DNA from 2 places in the Serratia sp. Res13-Sevr-LER1-36-b genome. Region 1 is predicted to be linked to the other one. Evidence: riboswitches for the same ligand, from Rfam matches in the RefSeq annotation. Region 1 holds a riboswitch; the other holds the start of a gene.
What was found. Region 1 has a riboswitch for manganese ahead of mntP (manganese efflux pump MntP). Riboswitches for the same ligand answer to the same signal wherever they lie in the genome.

Region 1 (10,635 bases):
CCGATTATCAACAGCGATAATGGGCGCTGTGTCGGCGTTGAAACCTTGATGCGCTGGAAAAACAAGCGGCAAGGCTGGATTTCGCCTGACGTGTTTATCCCGCTGGCCGAACAGCACGCCCTGATCATTCCGCTAACGCGTTATCTGATGACCACGGTGGTAGAAAACCTCAACCTGTTCCCCCCTCGCCCCTCTTTCTATATCAGCATCAACGTCGCAGCAGAGCATTTCAATACCGTCAGCATTATTGATGACATCCGCAGGATCTGGCTGCCCGCCCATCCGATGCCTTCATTGATGCTGGAACTGACGGAGCGAACCGCCCTGTCAGAAATTCAGTATGAGCAGATTAAAACGCTCAAAGAGATGGGCATCATGCTGGCAATAGACGACTTCGGTACCGGCCACAGCTCGCTCAGTTACTTGAAAAAACTCAGCCCGGACGTGTTGAAAATCGATCGTGGCTTTACCGCCGCCATTGGTACCGACGCGGTCAATGCCACCGTGACCGATACCATTATTACGTTGGCACAGCGCCTGAAATTAAAACTGGTGGCCGAAGGAGTTGAGACAGAGGAACAGGCTGAATATCTACGTTCGCAGGGGGTAAATGCCTTGCAGGGGTATTATTTTGCCAAGCCGATGCCGATCAACGTGTTTCCACTGTGGCTGCAACAGTATGAAACCCGCCAACGCGTGCTGCATCAACAGCCGCAAAAAAAAGAAAAGCGAGAGAATTAGTCCCCCTCACCCAACCCTCTCCCACAGGGAGAGGAAACAGATCGAGTTAGCCTGAAAGTACAGTATTCAACATGAGCTTTGGCTGACTCACTTTGGATGAAGGAATGGCGAGGTTGCTGAGATTATCTCCTCTCTCCCAACAGAACTGGGGCTATCAGCTCCCTCTCCCACAGGGAGAGGGAACAGATCGAGTTAGCCTGAAAATACAGTATTCAGCATGAGCTTTGGCTGACTCACTTTGGATGAAGGAATGGCCGAGGTTGCTGAGATTATCTCCTCTCTCCCAACAGAGCTGGGGCTATCAGCTCCCTCTCCCTGTGGGAGAGGAAACAGATCGAGTTAGCCTGAAAGTACAGTATTCAGCATGAGCTTTGGCTGACTCACTTTGGATGAAGGAATGGCCGAGGTTGCTGAGATTATCTCCTCTCTCCCAACAGAGCTGGGGCTATCAGCTCCCTCTCCCTGTGGGAGAGGGTTGGGGTGAGGGGAAGACCACTTACTCATCTTGCTCGTGCAGCGGTTTCACCTTGGTGATACTGACCAGCTCGATGCGATAATCCGAGATCTCAAGGATTTCAAAACGCAGGTCGTGAAGTTCGACCACGTCTCCCACCGTTGGCATCTGGCCAGAATATGAGAGCAGGAAGCCCGCCAGCGAGGCGTAATCCTCGGTGGGGCTAACCAGATCGTCACAGTCCAACGCCTGCTCCAACGAGTGGAGGTCCGCACCGCCTTTCACCAGCCAGCGGTCGCCATCCTCGATAATATCCGGCGTTTCATCTTCGTCCGGGAACTCACCGGCAATCGCTTCCAGCACGTCCAACGGCGTGACCAGCCCCTGCACCACGCCAAACTCATTGGTCACCATCACCAGGCGGCCCTTGGCCCGGCGCAATACCGCCAGCAGCTTGATCACGTCCATGGTTTCTGGCACCACGATCGGTGGAGTACGTGCGGCAAACTCGGCGATATCCACGCCCTGATCCAACGCGACCAGCAAATCCTTGGCACGCACCACGCCGATAAACTCGTCCAGCTCATAGCGGCAAACCGGGAACAGGCTATGCGGGGTATCCAGCAACTGTTCGCGCACCTCGTCGCGGGAACGTTCGCAATCTACCCACGAAATCTCGGTGCGAGGCGTCATTACGCTGCGCAAGGTACGGGAAGCCAACGTCAGCACACCGCTGATCATGTAGCGTTCCTCCTGCGCAAAGGTTTCTTTCATCTTACTCAGACTGTCTTCATCCACCTGCTGCTGGGTACGCTGTTGCCCCATCAGGCGCATAATCGCTTCAGCCGTGCGTTCGCGCATCGGGCGACGAGACTCGTGCTTGATGAAGTTGCGCCGTGCAATCTGGTTAAACATCTCGATCAGGATCGAGAAGCCAATCGCCGCATACAGATAGCCTTTCGGAATGTGCACGCCAAGGCCTTCGGCAATCAGGCTCAGGCCGATCATCAGCAGGAAGCTCAAACAGAGTACCACGATGGTCGGATGGGCGTTCACGAAGTTGGTCAAAGGTTTCGAGGCCAACAACATCACCGCCATCGCAATCACTACCGCTGCCATCATGACCGGCAGGTCGTTGACCATCCCCACTGCCGTGATCACCGCGTCGAGCGAGAACACCGCATCAAGGATGACAATCTGCACTACCACCGCCCAGAATTTGGCGTAGCCACGGTTAGCACCTTCCTGATGGGTACTGCCCTCCAGCCGTTCATGCAACTCCATCGTGGCTTTGAACAACAGGAATACCCCACCAAACAGCAGGATCAGATCGCGGCCAGAGAAAGCAAATTCCCCCACGCTGAACAGCGGTTTGGTCAGCGTCACCATCCATGAAATCACCGACAGCAACCCAAGACGCATCACCAAGGCTAATGAAAGACCGATAATGCGCGCTTTATCACGCTGCTTGGGCGGTAGTTTGTCGGCCAGAATGGCGATGAATACCAGGTTGTCGATACCCAGCACGATTTCCAAGACCACCAGGGTCAATAACCCGGCCCAAATCGAGGGGTCCATTAATATTTCCATATCAGACTCCAGAAGAAAGACAGGTTGGCAGAGCGGCGCTCAGACGTAGGGAGGCAAACGCAGACGTGGCGTTGGCGATGACAGAGAGAAAACAGGATGGCACTAACAGGAAGCAGCCATAAGGCCGAGCGAACGTTGTTGCGCCAACAGGTGGCGGATGAAACCTTGTAAAACAGTAACTTCGGTGACAGTCCATAGGGAGGGCTGAGGCCCTTCACTCCTTGGTTATGAAAGAAGAATGCACTCTAACAGGAAATTTTTCGCCAGAAAAGTGGCTTTGTTCAGTTTACGTCTCATTTTGTAACAGCTTTGCTGTTTAATTCCGCAAACTAACTATTCAGCTTAATCGATCCACTAATAGCAGAGCAATGTCACAAAATTTATTTTTTCACGCACTAAAATAAATGGCGTTAACGGGAATTAACGGCCACAGGTTTTTGAAACTGCGTGATAAATGTTAAGTGTGAGTTTCTTTTTTTCTACCATAATGTATTTGCACCAACGTATCTGAACCGCGGAAGTGACTGCCAGGATGGTGATGAGTCAAGACACGATCCGTGCCTTAAGTTCAACGAGGAGGTAGCGAGTGGCAATAGCTATTATCATCGGCACACACGGGACTGCAGCGGAACAACTGCTGAAAACAGCAGAAATGCTATTGGGTGAGCAAGCCAACGTCGCCTACATAGATTTCGTTCCCGGTGAAAATGCTGAAACGTTAATTGAGAAATACAATGGGAAAATCAGTGAGCTCGATACCAGCGATGGCGTCCTGTTTCTGGTTGATACCTGGGGCGGCAGCCCGTTTAACGCGGCCAGCCGCATCGCAGTAGACAAACCACACTATGAGGTTATCACCGGGGTTAACATTCCCATGCTGGTGGAAACATTCATGGCCCGTGATGACAACCCGAGCTTTGACGAACTGGTCGCTCTGGCGTTGGAAACCGGCCGTGAAGGCGTGAAAGCGCTGAAGAAACCGGTGGAAGAGAGTGTTAAGCCCGTCGCGCCACAAAGTGCCCCTGCCCCAAAAGCCGCTGCGCCCCAAGCGCCTCTCGGCCCCAATGACCATATGAAAATCTGCCTGGCGCGTATCGACGATCGATTGATCCACGGCCAGGTTGCTACCCGCTGGACCAAAGAGACCAACGTCAGCCGCATCATCGTAGTCAGCGATGAAGTGGCCGCCGACCACGTCCGTAAAACCTTGCTGACTCAGGTTGCTCCTCCAGGCGTTACCGCTCACGTTGTTGACGTGGCGAAGGCGATCCGCGTCTGGAACAACCCGAAATATGCGGGTGAGCGCGTGATGCTGCTGTTCACCAACCCAACCGATGTTTGGCGTCTGGTTGAGGAAGGGGTGAATATCACATCGGTGAATATCGGTGGTATGGCGTTCCGCCAGGGTAAAACTCAGGTGAATAACGCAGTGTCCGTCGATGAGAAAGACATCGAGGCGTTTAAGAAGTTAAACGAACGCGGGATTGAACTTGAAGTCCGTAAGGTCTCTTCCGACAGTCAGCTAAAAATGATGGACCTGATTAACAAACTCAATTAACGGCAACGTCGTTAATTTTTTACTCAGAGCTGTTTGGTCATATAGGAGAAGTGCAATGGAGATCACCACTCTTCAGATTGTACTGATATTTATCGTTGCCTGTATCGCCGGGATGGGTTCCGTCCTGGATGAGTTTCAATTCCACCGCCCGTTAGTGGCCTGTACGCTGATTGGCTTCGTTCTCGGTGACATCAAAACCGGTATCATCATCGGCGGTACGCTGGAGATGATCGCACTGGGTTGGATGAACATCGGGGCTGCGGTTGCACCCGATGCGGCGTTAGCGTCGATTATTTCCACCATTCTGGTTATCGCCGGTGGACAAAACATCGGTGCCGGTATTGCCCTGGCGATCCCACTGGCAGCAGCAGGCCAGGTACTGACCATTATCGTGCGTACCATCACCGTGGCCTTCCAGCATGCGGCGGACAAAGCGGCAGAACGGGGTAACCTGAACGGCATTACCGTGATCCACATCGCGGCCCTGTTGGTACAGGCAATGCGTGTCGCGATTCCTGCGGTGATCGTTGCGGTCTCTGTCGGCACAGCGGGAGTCCACGCCCTGCTTAACTCGATTCCGGAAGTGGTCACAGGCGGTCTGAACATCGCCGGTGGCATGATCGTGGTGGTCGGTTACGCGATGGTCATCAACATGATGCGTGCCGGTTATCTGATGCCATTCTTCTACCTGGGCTTTGTTACCGCAGCCTTCACCAACTTTAACCTGGTCGCACTCGGTGTGATCGGCGTGGTGATGGCGGTGCTCTACATCCAGCTCAGCCCTAAATACAACAAGTCTCAGGTGGTTCAGGCCAACCCTGCCGGTGCCAACGACCTCGATAACGAATTGGACTAGGAATAGGTGAAAGAAATGGTTGATACAACGACTCAAAAGAAACTGACACCTGCCGATATTCGAGGCGTATTCGTACGCTCCAACCTGTTCCAGGGTTCATGGAACTTCGAACGTATGCAGGCGCTAGGTTTTTGCTTCTCCATGGTGCCGGTGATCCGTCGCCTGTACCCGGACAACAACGACGAACGCAAGCAGGCAATCAAACGCCATCTTGAGTTCTTCAATACGCAACCGTTCGTCGCAGCGCCAATCCTTGGCGTTACCATGGCGATGGAAGAACAGCGTGCCAACGGCGCACCGATCGACGATGCGGCCATCAACGGCATCAAAGTAGGTCTGATGGGGCCACTGGCCGGCGTAGGTGACCCGATATTCTGGGGTACCGTTCGCCCGGTATTTGCCGCATTGGGTGCGGGTATTGCCATGAGTGGCAGCCTGCTCGGCCCACTATTGTTCTTCGTGATGTTTAACCTGGTGCGCCTGTTGGTTCGTTACTACGGTGTCGCCTACGGCTATCGCAAAGGGGTCGATATCGTTAGCGATATGGGCGGTGGTTTCCTGCAAAAACTGACGGAAGGGGCGTCCATCCTCGGCCTGTTTGTCATGGGGGCCCTGGTTAACAAGTGGACGCACGTCAATATCCCGCTGGTGGTGTCAAAAATTACCGACCAGACCGGGCAAACCCACGTGACCACGGTACAAACCATCCTCGACCAACTGATGCCTGGCTTGGTACCGCTGCTACTGACCTTCGGTTGTATGTGGCTGCTGCGCAGGAAGGTCAACGCGCTGTGGATCATCATCGGCTTCTTCGCCATCGGTATCTTTGGTTATTGGATTGGTCTGTTAGGTCTGTAATAGCAATTGATAGCCGGGGGGCAACCCCCGGTTTTTTTATTTATGGAGTGGTGAGATGTCTCTGACCGATGGCGTAATACTGATTTTTATTCTGCTGATGCTGGCGTATGCGCTGTATGACGAGTTCGGCATGAACCTGCTGAAAGGAAAAACGCTGTTAAAGGTGCAGCTCAAGCGGGGTAACCGTCTGGACTGCCTGATTTTCGTCGGTCTGATCGCTATTCTGATCTATCGCAACCTGGTCGAGCAGGGAGCGCCGATAACCACCTACCTGCTAATTTCCCTGGCCTTGATTGCGATATATATATCCTATATCCGCTGGCCCAAGATGTTGTTTAAAACCACGGGCTTCTTCTATGCAAATGCGTTTATTGACTATCGACGTATCAAAGCCATGAATTTATCCGAAGACGGCATTCTGGTTATCGACTTAGAACAGCGCCGGTTATTAATCCGGGTTACACACCTGGATGACCTGGAGAAAATTTACCATTTTTTCCTTGAAAATAAATGAGTTAAAAACATCCCCACCCCATCCTGATTAATTAACAGTGCTTTTTTCGGGTAATTAATCAGCATGGCTGGTGTTTTTTCTGCTTATTATTTCCACACCATTGATGCAACTATCACCATTATTACTCTCAACAAACCCGTGAATGAAAATAATTCTCAATTTCACCCAATACCCCGGTGAAATTAAACGTTGTCCGCAGCAAAAATATTATGGTATGGTTGCGCCGTCATTGGGGAGTAGCCGGTTTCTGGGGAGTCATAACCAGAAACGCCCGTATCAACATACTCGTTTCGTCAGCGAAACGTGGTGCGGGCAGCCAGGTAGGTTGGCGAGACCATAGGCACGTAACTCCGTCGTATGGTTGGGGGTGGGTTACGTGTATATGGAGCCACCCGGCCGAGACTATTTCAATGAACCTTTCCGCAACTCTTATCCTGGCTTTTGGCATGTCTATGGACGCGTTTGCCGCGTCGATCGGCAAAGGTGCCACTCTGCATCAACCGCGTTTTCGCGAAGCTATCCGTACCGGTCTGATCTTTGGCATCATTGAAGCCATTACCCCGCTGATCGGCTGGGGCATCGGTCTGTTTGCCAGCCAATACATCATGGAATGGGACCACTGGGTTGCCTTTAGCCTGCTGTTTATCCTTGGCGCGCGCATGATCGTTGAAGGGGTGAAAAACAAGCCGGAAGAAGAGAAAGTCAATCGTCATGGCTTCTGGGTGCTGGTTGCTACGGCCATTGCCACCAGTCTGGATGCGATGGCAATCGGCGTAGGTCTGGCATTCCTGCAGGTTAATATCCTGCATACCGCGATGGCGATAGGTATGGCAACCATGATCATGGCTACGCTGGGGATGATGGTTGGCCGGTTTATCGGCCCGCTGCTGGGCAAGCGCGCAGAAATTCTTGGCGGCGTGGTGCTGATCGGAATTGGCTTTAATATCCTGCTGGAGCACTTGGGCTACTTGGCTTAATCTCTGGCGACGAAGCATACTCCCTCACCCTCTCCCCAAGGAGAGGGAACCGATTGACACCACATCATCAGTTGCAAATCAGCGTCCGTAACTGACTACAGCTCCGTACCAACTCCCTCGCCCTGTGGGAGAGGGGTGGAGTGAGGGGCGACTCGGCGGTATAAGCGGATAGCGAAATCCGTCTCACAGGCAAAGGTCGCCATGTCGAGCAAACCTTGTTGCACCTCCGGCGAAGCGCGCCAGGCAAACGGCGTCATCTGCAACAGATTGGCAGCCTGGTCACCCGGCAGCGCCATCGGATAAGCCAATGACTCGGCCAAATCACAGCTGAAGCCCTCAAGCTGCTCATCATGCTCCGCATGCAATTGAACCTCCTGATAAACCTGCTGTTTTAGCTGATAAAGGTGACGCGGCCCCGGTGACACCGTCACAACCACCCCACCCGGCTTGACTACTCGCGCCAATTCCTCGGCTTTACAGGGTGCATAGATACGTAACACAGCATCGAGCGACGCGTCGGCAAACGGTAGACGATGACTGGAAGCCACGCAGAAAGAGACCGTCGGGTAGCGTTTGGCTGCCGAGCGAATCGCCACCTTGGCGACATCCAGGCCATACACCGCTACGGTCCGCTCCTGAGACAAGCGTGCAGCCACGGCGGCCGTGTAATAGCCTTCACCACAGCCAATATCCAGCAGTGCCTGTGGTTCAATAGGCAAGGTGCTGGCTAACAGTTCGGCCACTCGCTGTTGCAACGGCTGGTAGTAGCCGCCGTCAAGAAATGCGCGGCGGGCCTGCATCATCTCGGCACTGTCACCCGGCTGTTTAGAACGCTTGTGTTGCACCGGCATTAAGTTGACGTACCCTTCTTTGGCACGGTCGAATTGATGGTTATTTTCGCAACGCCACTGTTGGTTTGCGAAATCAAGCGGTTGGAAGCACAGGGGGCACTGATAAGACATGGATGAGATCCCAGAGAGAGATGGCGCGGGTAGTCTAAAGAAGGCTGGTGTACGATGCAAGGCGGATGCCCATCTGCCACTAGCCAAGTAATCCAAAAGCTGGCTACACTGGATATCTCCTCTCAGCCACAGGCAAAGACGTTCTATGACCGACTATTCCCCGCTGCTCAGCGGCGTTCCTGGCATCGCTCATGGCTTTGGCAATAAAGGTGCCCTTCTGCCAACGCCGTTACAGCCCTTTCGCAATACGCTGCCTGAGAAAAAACAGGTACACGGTATTCGCATAGTCGATATCCATCAGGCAGGCCAGCAATGCGGTGAAGCCGATGGCTTCTTTACCCGTGAGCCAGGGATCCTGATCAGCGTATTAACCGCAGACTGCCTGCCGGTCATTTTCAGCCGTAAAGACGGTAGCGCCATTGCTGCGGTACATGCGGGCTGGCGCGGCCTGCTGGATGGCATTCTGGAGCAGATGGCCAAACACATCGGCCAGGATGACGATACCGCCAACTGGGTGGCCTCCATCGGCCCCGCTGCGGGCGCTTGCTGCTATCAGGTTAATCAGGAGCTGGTCGAACAGTTTCGGCAGGCACTGCCCTTGCCAGCAGAGCTGATCAGCCCGACCCACCGCCATCTGGATCTGGCCGCCATCGCCGTAAACAAGCTCAAAGCCTTGGGATTCGCCGCGGTCGATCACGCAGGCACTTGCACCATCTGCACGCTCAACAGCGACCCACGGCAGCCCCAGCGCTTTAAATACACCAGCTATCGCCGCAACAGCCATCGCCGTGCACTAGATCCCAGCCATCCGGGGATTAAAGGCCGTAATCAGTATTCCGGCATCATCATTACCGGGTGACATTCACCGACGCCAGAAACGAAAAAACCCGCACTAAGGCGGGTTTTTTGTTCAGCTGACGCTGATTAGATTGCAGTAACGTTTACTGCAGATGGGCCTTTCTGGCCATCTTGGATTTCGAACTCAACGTTCTGGCCTTCAGCCAGGGTTTTGAAGCCGTTACCCTGGATTGCAGAGAAGTGTACGAACACGTCTTTGCTGCCGTCAGCCGGGGTGATGAAACCGAAACCTTTAGACTCGTTGAACCACTTAACTTGACCTTTGATCTTTGCCATCTTGAGTATTTCCTTTGGATTGTTTAAACCGCCCGTAGGCGTTACATAGACAAACTAGAGTCGTTACTGCTTGAGGCACTAAGATAAGGATCGGCAGAGAAGCGGTATTCAACGCTAACGTCTTTACTCAGAACTTCTTTACTGAAAATGCCACACATATACAGAACTGTACCTCGTTTTACCCAAGTGCGTTATCACATACTCTGGAATCGATGGCAAGCCATTTTTAATCACTCATGGACGTGTCGCACATATTTGAAACGGTCAGCCGCAAGAATAGCTTAAATAGGGCAAAAGAGGTTGAAGCCTTGGCTATTTTCTGCTTTGTAAAGAAGCTGCGCTGTACTCCGCGTGGCGCCTCAGTTTTAACAATTCTTTCAACTCGGCAGCAAGCGGTTTTGACCACATATAAGCCGCGGACAGGCCAAAGAACGTAAAAAAATTTGAATATTTATGGAATTTTATATGCAACTATTGAATATCGATGACCGGGGGCCAAACGGCCTACTGATCCGACCTTTGGCTAGCAAAGCCTGTCATAGCAGGACAGTTATGCTTTGGCCCGCCACAACAGAATCGTTCACTCGGGCCAAAACGCTCACGCAGACCAGTGCATAATCATGCAGCGAGCCAAATTTTGCACCAAGAATGTGCAAGTGGACGAAATAGCCCCCCGCCCTACAAGTTTATATCCGTAGCTAAGTTAGTAAGGATAAAAACAAATAATAAAAATACCACCTACCCGCTCAGCGGCTATTTCCGCCGAAGATTAACAAAATCGCCAAGGCTTTTTATTCGCTAATCTTGGCGTAGCTGTTTTATCCATTACCCGCCGCAAACCCCGCAAAGCCGCACCACACACAGCGCCACCCGATGCGGGGTGCGCCGCAACCCCATGATACTCATTAGGAGTTAGGGCTAACCTCCAGATGTTCACCAATCTTCAGCGGATAAAAACTGTGCTGCTCAACCCCGGCCTCGCGTAGTGCCA
Region 2 (10,635 bases), on a different contig from region 1:
GTTAGTGGTGTGTGGCGGCTATCACGCCCCCGCTTTGATGAAGCTGTGGCAAAACCTCCCCAGTGAAGAGCATGAGCCTGAGCTGCCCGCTTTAAGCCAATGCTTTGACGATTGGCAAGGCGACGCGCAATACATCACTGGCTCTTATTTGGTGCCCTACAGCTATAAACGGCTGGATGCTTTCACCGGCTATGCGTCCGGTATGCCGTCACCGGCGTTCCAGCAGTGGGTGTGGGAATTTGGCCTGGAGCAGGCGGGGCTATACGCTTTCCAGCGCATACTTGAACGGCTGCGCAAGCTTAACCTACCGGCGTCTACCGCCGATATGGGCGCGGTGTATTTACGGGTTCAGGCACTTGCGCGGCTGCGGGGCCACCAGTTGCCGTTACGCAATGACTGGCTGGATGCCATGGCCGGTTCGCTGGTGAAAGAGGCGATGGATGTCCCGCTGCCGTGGACCTATCGCGGTCCTTTACGGCCAGGAACCGACCCCATTCTGGTGCAGATGATGGCGGTTTTAGCCGGGGAGTCGCACGGTAAACTTGCGGCCAATACGCCACGTCCGCCGCTGTTGATTTCGCTGGAACTCGAATTGGCGCGGTTGGCGATTTCGATCCCCTCGGAGGTCAAACTCGACCTGCTTAAACCTGAAGATCGCCAGCGCAGCAGAGCCTTGCATCAGTTAGCGATATTGGCGATCCCTGGCATTCATTGCCTGAAGGGGGTTGGGCAGGCCATGTCGGGCGAAATGAGCGAACACTGGCAGCTTCGAGCGCCGCTTGAGCAGGTTGCAGCGCTGATTGAAGCAGCCTCCTACGGCGCTACGCTGGCCGATGCTGCACTGGCCAAGCTGGAAGAGGCCCTGCTGGATCTGCACGGTAGCCAGGGGATGGTGGTAGCGCTGGTTAAATTACTGAATCAGGCGGCATTGGCCGGGCTGGCGGATTTCAGCAGCCGGGTAGTAGAACAGCTTACTGTGGCGGTGAGCCAGGAAGGGAACTTTGAAGACCTGGGCCTGGCGCTGGAAGCCGCCCACACGCTCTATCGCCACGGTGAAAGCGTAGGTATGCAAGGATCAGCGATCTTGTTGTCGGTGATCCAGATAACTTTCGACCGCGCGCTATGGCTATGTGAAAGCTATGGCAGCGTGAACCCCGCCGACAGCCATCGGCACATTGTGGCATTTCAGGCGATCCGCTTGGTGACGCGGGATCTGCTCGCGCTGCCTGATGCCGACCGCAATACGTTATTTCCCGCGCTGGAAGCCGATCGCGCGCTCACCGTTTGGCAAAGAAAAGCCGCGTCTACCGATGCCGATCCGCTTAGCCGTGGTGCGGCATTGGGCGCATTACTCAGCCTGAATGACACCCAGCCTGATACCGCTTCGCCGATCGCACAGCCGTTAGCGCTGCTGGCCACCCTGGCAGCCAATAAAATGGGCGATGCGCTCAGCGGATTGATTGCGTTGGCGCGCCACCAGTTGACCCAGGATTTAACCTTTGTTGACGGCCTGAACCAGTTGGTTACCGCACTGGATGACGAAGACTTCCTGCTGGCCTTGCCGGCGATGCGCGGTGCATTTGCCTGGCTGCCACCCAGGGAGCGCGGTGAGTTTGCCCGCCAGATACTGGATCTCCATCAGGCGAGTCATCTACCGGTATCGTCGTTAAATCGCGAAATTACTGCCGCAACGCCGCAGGAGATTGCGGCTATGCAACAGGCCGAAAAGCGGGCACTGGAAATCCTTGGCCAATGGGGGCTGGCGTAATGGCAAATCAATTAACTCCAGAATTACAGCGCTGGCGCTTGCTGTTAGGCGAAGCCGCCGAGGCCTCGTTGGGTGAATTAGACGCTCACTATCGCTCCGTCGATAGCGCACTTGAATGGCTGTATGGGCGGGATCCGGAGCGTTTGGCTCGCGGTGAGCGCGGAGCCAGCCTGGGTAAATCCAACCTGACCACGCCTGAGTGGATTAATGAAATTCATCAGCTGTTCCCGAAAGAGGTGATTGAACGGCTGGAAGTGGACGCGGTTGAGCGCTACGGCATTGACGATGTGGTCACCAATCTTGACGTGCTGGAACGTATTGAACCCTCGGAAGCGTTACTGAAAGCGGTGTTACACACCAAACACTTGATGAACCCGCAGGTATTGGCCGCCGCACGCCGATTGGTGGCGGAAGTGGTTCGGCGGATCATGGAACGCCTGGCACGTGACGTGCGCCAGTCATTTTGCGGCAGCCGTGACCGCCGCCGCCCCTCGCAGGTCAAGGTGGCGCGCAACTTTGATTTTAAACGCACCGTTGGCAATAACCTGCACCGCTGGAGCCCACAGCACGGCAAGCTGTTTATCGAAAACCCGGCGTTTATGAGCCGGGTTAAACGCCATAGCGAACGTTGGGACATCATCCTGCTGGTAGACCAGAGTGGCTCGATGGTGGATTCGGTGATCCATGCCGCAGTGATGGCGGCCTGCCTGTGGAATTTACCAGGCATGCAAACCCGGCTGGTCGCCTTTGATACCGCGGTGGTGGATTTGACCGCAGACGTCAGCGATCCGGTTGAACTGCTGATGAAGGTACAGCTAGGTGGCGGCACCGATATCGCCAAGGCGGTGGGCTATGCCCAGTCCTGCATCACCAATCCCCAGCGCACGATCGTGGTAGTGCTGAGTGATTTCTTCGAGGGCGGCAGCGAAAGCGAACTGGTTCGGCGGGTGCGTACCTGCATTCAGGCCGGAGCCAAAGTGTTGGGGCTGGCAGCGTTAGATCACCAGGCCAACCCACAATACGATCGTGACATGGCTAACCGGCTGGTCGCGGTCGGCGCACAAATTGGCGCCATGACGCCCGGCGAACTGGCGGCCTGGCTGGCTGAAAAGGTACTAGGATGACTCAACGTTCAGATTTACTCGAACTCACGCCGGAAGCCCTGATGGCGTTAAGTAACGCGGGTTTCGTTAAGCGCGCACAGAAAGAGGTCGCCGAAGGAAAACTGCCTGAACTGACAGAGCGTAACGATGGCTGTATTGATGCCAAGTTCAGCGACGGTAACCAAGTCACTTTTCCGCCAGGCAAAACCTTGCGGGATGCGGCCTGTAGCTGCCCGGCCAGCAGCATGTGCCGCCATCGGGTCACGCTGGTCCTGGCCTATCAGGCGTTACATGCCACTGGGGTGCCCCCAGAAGCTGACGATGCTCAGCCGCAAGAACCTGCACCGGCTTGGTCCCCGGCCAGATTTAGTGAACAGCTTGGCGATGTCCCGCTCTCGGTTATTAGCCGGGCTAAAAAGCTGATCCAGAGCAGCGTAGTGGTGCAATTGAGCAAAGGCAGCGGGGCGCAAGCCACTCCGTCAGCGCGTTTACCGATGTGTGACGTGCGATTTTTCTCCCGCAGCAGCCTGGCTCATGCACGCTGTGACTGTATTCAGGAGGCGATTTGCGAACATATTGTGATGGCGGTCTGGGGTTTTGAGCAGGCCGAACTCAGCCAGCCAGACTTTGAGCAGTTAACGCTGCAAATCAGTTTGCCTGACGGCGAACAGGCGCAGGTAAACGCCTTATTCGACCAATCAGAAGCCGTCTTATTACAAACGTCGTTGGATAAATTGCTGCTCAAGCTGTGGTCAGACGGCAGCAGCCAGCCTGAGACGGCCATCAACCCCCTGATGGCAGAAGTGAGTCGCCATGCCCAGCAGCTTCAGTGGCGCTGGATTAGCGAAAGCCTGGCGGATATTCAGCAAGGGATGGCCGATCAACATAATCGTTCAAGCCGCTATCATCCGGTCGAATTCTTGCAGCGCATCAGCGGGCTTTCCGCCCGGTTGGTCGCGGCCAGGTGCATGGACCAACAGGCGCAGCAGCAGACCTTACCACGCCTTCCGGCGGCTGAAATTCTTGGCCTGGGCGTCAAAGGTGAGATCCAGCTGGAACATCTGAAACTGGTTTCACTCGGCGCGCGTTATTGGGCCGACGAGCAGCAGGAAGGGGTGGATCTGATCTACACCGACCCGGACTCCCAAGCGCTGATGGTGATCGAACGCCAGTGGCCTAGAAAGAGCGATCCACAAGGCGTGGCGACGCCGATAGGCAGCCGCAGGATTGCCGGCCACCCGGTAAAAAAACTGGCGGCCTGCCAGGTGATCACCAATGCCGCCAAGCGCCGGGCAAACGGAGCGTTGGACATTGCCAGCGGTAAGCAATATACCAGCGTATTGCCGCTCTCTGCCCGTGCGTGGGAGCTGCTGGGGGAACCGCTCAGGCAGCCTGATGCGGCAGCGCTGAAGCGTCATCTCCAGCAGGCATTGCCGGATTTTGTACGCCCCAGACAGCCGATCGAGCAACTGCATATCTTACCGGTTAGCGAGGTGCTCGACTGGTGCTGGGACCCGGCCTTACAGTGCTTGCAGCTTGAACTCTTAAGCGGAGAGGCGGGTGATGATAATTTGGTGACAGTGTCACTAAATTACGATAGTGCCGCCCCTCAGGCTATCGAGGTATTGGCCAGGGCAATGCTCACGCTAGCAACTCCGCCACGGTTGATTTCAGGCAGGGTGAAGATCGCGTCAGGCAAACTGATTATCGAGCCGTTGGCCGTCGCCAGTGACACCCAGATATTCTCGCTGTGTGCCGATGAGGCTGAGCCTTTCCCGATGGAGCGCCAGGCCGATCTGCAACAGCGCTCAGGCATGCAGCAAGCGTTGGCAGACACCGAAACGTTGCTGGCTCAGTGGTTACAGCAGGGGATCCGGCATCAAGGAGGGCGCGGGATTGAGCGGGTGGAAATGTTAGCCGAAGCGCTAAATGGCTATGGCCTGGTGCAGCTGTATGCATGGTTAAACGAGTTACCCGAGCGTATTCGCTCCAATAACCACACGCAATTAGTCCAGCGGTTGATGACGATTTATCAAACGCTGCGCCTGGTGAAAGACCGGCAGAGTAATTGACTTTGACAGCGCCATGACAGTTCGACTAAGCTTGCCCCACTCATTTGGGGAGTAGCCTTCCTTCATCATGAAGGAGGATGTGTCAACATACTCAGCAACTTGCTGTGGCACATCCGTCGATCAGATTGGCGAGACCATAGGGGTAATATTTCTTTTGGATTGGACGAGGAATATTACACCATGGTTTGCTACGTCCAGTCGGTATTTCCATAATGACCCTTTTTTCTGCTTTAATTTCACATAACCTCAGCAAAAAAACCGCCCAAAAGCCTGGCGAATTGAGGGCTAAAGGATGACGCTGTCATTTTTCCAGCTCGCGATATCTTTAATCATCATATTGATTGCCTCTGAAATTTTCACCAATGCTCTGGAACACCTTGGCGAAAGGTTGAAGATCTCTGAAGGGGTAACCGGTTCGCTTTTTGCCGCCATTGGCACCGCCTTACCTGAAACCATGGTGCCCATTTTGGCCCTGGTTGCCGGCACGTCGGCCGCTAATGTTAATGAAGAGATTGGCGTGGGGGCAATATTGGGCGTGCCGCTGATGTTGTCTACGCTGTCGGTCTTTTTGATGGCGCTGGCCGTGGTTAGACGGCGGGGCATTAACGGGTCAATCACCCCAGAGCCCACGGGGTTTATACGGGATACGCATTTCTTCCTGCTGGCTTTTGTGTTAGCCGCAATTGCCTTGTTCATTCCTGTGGAGATGAAAATAGCCAGAATGGGCGTCAGCGTGTTGTTGGTCTTGCTTTATGTCACCTATATTGTAAAAACCTTACACGCTTCGAAAAAATTAGTGGCTGAAGGCAATGGAACAGCGGCAGATAACGTCATGTTCTTATCCCGAGTGGGATTGCCCACCACGCTATTTACCATCATCCTGCAAACCTTAATGGGTTTGGGCGTATTGGTAGCAGGGGCTTTAGGTTTTATAGACGGTGTTGCCGCAGTATCGGAAAAGCTTGGCATTTCGGTGTTGTTGCTGTCATTGATTATCATTCCTATAGCTACCGAATTGCCAGAGAAGGTGAACAGCATTCTGTGGATACGCAAAGGAAAGGATACTCTGGCATTAGGCAATATTACCGGCGCAATGGTTTTTCAAGGCACGATATTACCCGCCATCGGTATATTGTTGACGCCATGGCAACCCCGGCATGAAGTGTTGATCGGGGTGTTTATTACGCTTTCATCGGCATTTTGGCTGTGGATCAATGCCAGAAACAAAAAGCTGAAAGTGTGGATGTTATTTATTAATGGGGCTTTTTATTTCGCTTATATTATCGCCTCAATCTCATTTAGCGGCTAAAACAATAGAATAATTAACCCTCCTCAAATACGACTGCAGCGGCCATTGGAGCCGCTGCAGTCAGCGTGACTGTGCTCCAACTTGGTCGCTCATTGCCTGCCGTAAAAAATACTTGACCTTCCAAACGTGACAAGCCGGATAAAGGCAGCCTGCCAAACCTACTGTCGACAATTGTCGCGAAAGGTATACCGATGCAAGTCAAAGCTATAACCCTGCTCACTGCGGCGATAAGCGCCGCGTTCATTATCTCCGGATGCAAGGAGGCGGTGCCTTCCGGCGCAGCTGCCAAACCGCCTGGCGTTCCGGTGGCCGAAGTCGTCGTGCGCCCGATAACGCCTTTTGTGGAATTCACCGGATCGCTTACCGCGGTCAAGCGGGTTGAACTTCGCCCACGGGTCTCGGGCTATCTCCAGGAGGTCACCGTCCCCGAGGGGCGCTTGGTTAATCAAGGAGACCCGCTGTTTCTCATTGATCCTCGGGAGTTCGTAGCCGCAGTGAACGTTGCCAAAGCACGCCTACGCGAGGCTGAAGCGGCATCGCTACTCGCCAAGGCGGAATATACACGAGCCGAGAAACTGTTCGCGCAAAAGGTCGTCGCGCGAGCATTTCTTGATACCGCCACCGCGGCAGTGAACGCAGGCAAAGCCAAGGTGGATGCCGCCAAAGCCGCGCTGGATGCTGCGCAACTGGATTTGAGTTTCACCCGCGTCACCGCCCCCATCAGCGGACGTGTCGGCCAAACCCTGGTCACTGAAGGTAACTATGTTGCCAGCGGTGTGACTCCGTTGACGACCATCGTCTCGATCAATCCGCTGCATGTCTATTTTGATGTCGACGAACGCACTTATTTACGTTCGCTAGCCGCTGACAGAACCAATAAAACCTCAGAGGCGGTCAAGGTAACCAAAGTCATGGTGGCGCTGATCGCCGACAAGACCTACTCGCGGCCCGGCCGTGTCGATTTCCTCGCCAACTCTGCCGATCGCAGTACGGGAACGGTGCGGGTACGTGCGGTGGTGGACAATCCTGATGGGCAATTAACCCCCGGTCTGTTCGCCAAAGTCAAATTGGAGACCGGCGCACCGCAGCCCAAGGTGCTGGTTTCTGACCTGTCGATTGGCACCGACCAGGGCAGCCGCTATGTGCTGGTCGTTGGCAAAGACGATACAACAGAATACCGGCCGGTCGAACTTGGCTCGATAGCCGATGGAATGCGGGTGATCGAACAAGGTCTGCAAGCGGGCGAGCGCATCGTCGTCAAGGGATTGGTTCGACCAGGGATGCAGATTACGCCACAGTCCGCGACGATTGACGGTACGCCTATTGCGCTGCCGCAAACCTCAGGAGGCGCGCAATGAGCTTTCCACGTTTCTTCATCGATCGGCCGATCTTTGCCATCGTGCTCTCGGTGCTGATGGTGTTGGCTGGCACCGTTGCCTTCTTCCAATTACCGCTCAGTGAGTATCCGGCCGTGACGCCGCCAACCGTGCAGGTAACCGCCTCTTATCCGGGCGCCAACCCCAAGGTGATCGCTGAAACGGTGGCCGCGCCGCTCGAACAGGCAATTACCGGGGTAGAGGGCATGTTGTACATGTCGTCGCAGTCGGCCACCGATGGCCGGATGATCCTGACCGTAACTTTCGCCCAGGGAACCAATGCCGATATGGCGCAGGTTCAGGTCCAAAACCGGGTCGCCCGTGCGTTACCGCGTTTGCCTGAAGAAGTACAACGCCAGGGGGTGGTTACACAGAAAACCTCGCCAGACATTCTGATGGTGGTGCACCTGCTATCGCCAGATAAGCGTTACGATCCGTTGTATATCTCCAATTTCGCCTATCTGCAGGTGCGCGACGAGCTGTCCCGTATTCCGGGGATCAGCGACGTGCTGGTTTGGGGAGCGGGTGAATACAGCATGCGGCTGTGGCTCGATCCAAACCTGATCGCAGCACGGGGGCTGACGGCTGGCGACGTGATAGCCGCGGTACGTGAGCAGAACGTACAGGTGGCGGCGGGTTCGGTCGGCCAAGCTCCTAACTCTACCGCCGCCTTCCAGGTGACGGTGAACACCCTCGGGCGGTTGACCGATGAAGAACAGTTCGGCGATATCATCATTCGCACCGGTATTGATGGCCAGGTGACACGCCTACGGGATGTCGCCCGCATCGAGATGGGTGCAGATGCCTACGCTTTGCGCAGCCTGCTTGACGGTGAGCCTGCCGTGGCGCTGCAAATCATTCAAAGCCCGGGAGCCAACGCGCTGGACGTTTCGCAGGCAGTGCGGGCCACCATGCAGCGGCTTGAAGGCAACTTTCCGGCCGGGCTCAGTTCACGCATCGCCTATGATCCGACGGTGTTTGTTCGGGCTTCACTGGAATCGGTAGCTACCACGCTGTTGGAGGCCATCTTCCTGGTGGTGATCGTGGTGGTGCTGTTCCTGCGCAACTGGCGGGCTTCGCTGATCCCGCTGATGGCCGTGCCGGTATCACTTATCGGTACCTTCGCCGTAATGCATCTGATGGGGTTCTCGCTCAACACCTTGTCGCTGTTTGGTTTGGTGCTATCGATTGGTATCGTAGTCGACGATGCGATCGTGGTGGTGGAAAACGTCGAGCGGCATATCGAAAATGGTGAAGATCCCCCGCAAGCCGCCAGGAAGGCGATGGACGAGGTCACCGGGCCAATTATCGCCATCACCTCGGTACTCGCCGCGGTGTTTATCCCTACCGCCTTCCTCAGCGGTTTACAAGGCGAGTTTTATCAACAGTTTGCGCTCACTATTGCCATCTCGACCATTCTGTCGGCGGTGAATTCGCTCACGCTCAGCCCGGCGCTTGCCGGTCTCCTGTTGCGGCCACGTAAGGTGGGGATCACTCATGATCCTCGCAGCCTGCGTGGTCGTGTCGAACGGAGGTTTGAGCGGTTGGCCAAGCCTTTCCAACGCGCACCGGACGCCTATGGCAACACGGTCCGCAAGGTTGTGCGGGTCAGCGGCCTGGCTCTGGTGGTTTACGCTGGGCTGCTTGCGCTGACCTTCTTCGGCTTCAAGGCCGTACCGCCGGGCTTTGTCCCCATGCAGGATAAGTATTATCTGGTTGGCATTGCCCAGCTTCCCAACTCCGCATCACTGGATCGCACCGAGGCCGTCGTTAAGCAGATGTCGAAGATCGCACTGGCGGAACCCGGTGTTGAAAGCGTTGTGGCATTCCCGGGGCTTTCAATCAACGGTTTTGTTAACGTGCCAAATGCCGCCGTGATGTTCGTGATGCTTGACCCATTCAAAGATCGCACCACGGACGACCTCAGCGCGATGGCAATCGCCGGGCGTTTACAGGCCAAATTCGCCAGCATCCCCGACGGTTTCCTTGGCGTATTTCCGCCACCACCGGTGCCAGGACTGGGTGCAACCGGTGGTTTCAAAATGCAGGTTGAAGATCGCGGTGGTGCCGGGCTGGATGCGCTGGTTCAGCAAACTCAGCTCCTGATGCAGAAAGCCAGCGGAACGGGGCAGGTGGCCGGGCTGCTCACCAGCCTTGACGTCAATGCACCGCAGCTCGACGTCAGTATCGACCGCACCCAGGCGATGAGCCAAGGCGTTCGTCTGGCGGACGTTTTTGAGGCACTCCAGGTGTATCTCGGCTCGCTGTATGTCAACGACTTCAACCGCTTCGGCCGCACCTACAAAGTCACGGCTCAGGCCGATGCAGATCACCGCATGCAAGCTGAAGCCATTGGTCGGCTGCAAGTGCGCAATGCGGCCGGGGAAATGCTGCCGCTGTCAGCGTTTGTCACCGTTACGCCAAGTTCCGGCCCGGATCGTGTGATGCATTATAACGGTTACCCCTCGGCGGATATCTCCGGCGGTGCTATGCCGGGCGTCAGTTCCGGACAGGCGGTGGCGCTGATGGAGCAACTGGCGCAGGAGGTGCTACCTGAAGGCATGAGCTTCGAGTGGACCGATCTCACCTATCAACAAAAGCTGGCCGGAGACTCGGCGCTGTTTATCTTCCCACTCTGTGTGCTGCTCGCTTATCTGATCCTCGCCGCGCAGTACAACAGCTGGCTGCTGCCCCTGGCGGTATTGCTGATCGTACCGATGTGTCTGCTGAGTGCGATCGTGGGTATCTGGTTGGTGGAGGGAGACAACAACGTGTTCGTTCAGATTGGGCTGATCGTGTTGGTGGGGCTGGCTGCCAAGAACGCCATTCTTATCGTTGAGTTTGCACGCAGCCTCGAAGCCAAAGGCTCGAGCGCACTTGAGGCGGTTATCGAGGCTTGTCGACTGCGGTTACGGCCGATCCTGATGACCTCGCTGGCCTTTATTGCTGGCGTGGTTCCGCTGGTGTTGGCCAGTGGCGCAGGGGCGGAAATGCGCCACTCCATGGG

Region 2: linked by a shared signal. The riboswitch ahead of IMQ33_RS05365 (sodium:calcium antiporter) and the one ahead of mntP (manganese efflux pump MntP) in region 1 are both predicted to bind manganese.

The regions. Positions count from the first base shown of each region.
Region 1 is NZ_JADACK010000017.1:5,641-16,275, reverse strand. Features, by position in the region: gene IMQ33_RS10045 (EAL domain-containing protein) at 1-741, shown strand, start outside; gene IMQ33_RS10040 (TerC family protein) at 1,238-2,785, opposite strand; gene manX (PTS mannose transporter subunit IIAB) at 3,372-4,343, shown strand; gene IMQ33_RS10030 (PTS mannose/fructose/sorbose transporter subunit IIC) at 4,399-5,199, shown strand; gene IMQ33_RS10025 (PTS mannose transporter subunit IID) at 5,215-6,057, shown strand; gene IMQ33_RS10020 (DUF986 family protein) at 6,113-6,571, shown strand; yybP-ykoY riboswitch at 6,791-6,969, shown strand; gene mntP (manganese efflux pump MntP) at 6,982-7,548, shown strand; gene rlmA (23S rRNA (guanine(745)-N(1))-methyltransferase) at 7,644-8,510, opposite strand; gene IMQ33_RS10005 (polyphenol oxidase family protein) at 8,656-9,369, shown strand; gene cspE (transcription antiterminator/RNA stability regulator CspE) at 9,435-9,644, opposite strand; gene IMQ33_RS09995 (DUF2627 domain-containing protein) at 9,686-9,802, opposite strand; gene IMQ33_RS09990 (MBL fold metallo-hydrolase) at 10,550-10,635, opposite strand, start outside.
Region 2 is NZ_JADACK010000005.1:927,101-937,735, reverse strand. Features, by position in the region: gene IMQ33_RS05380 (DUF5682 family protein) at 1-1,768, shown strand, start outside; gene IMQ33_RS05375 (VWA domain-containing protein) at 1,768-2,892, shown strand; gene IMQ33_RS05370 (SWIM zinc finger family protein) at 2,889-4,943, shown strand; yybP-ykoY riboswitch at 4,977-5,073, shown strand; gene IMQ33_RS05365 (sodium:calcium antiporter) at 5,236-6,252, shown strand; gene IMQ33_RS05360 (efflux RND transporter periplasmic adaptor subunit) at 6,444-7,610, shown strand; gene IMQ33_RS05355 (efflux RND transporter permease subunit) at 7,607-10,635, shown strand, end outside.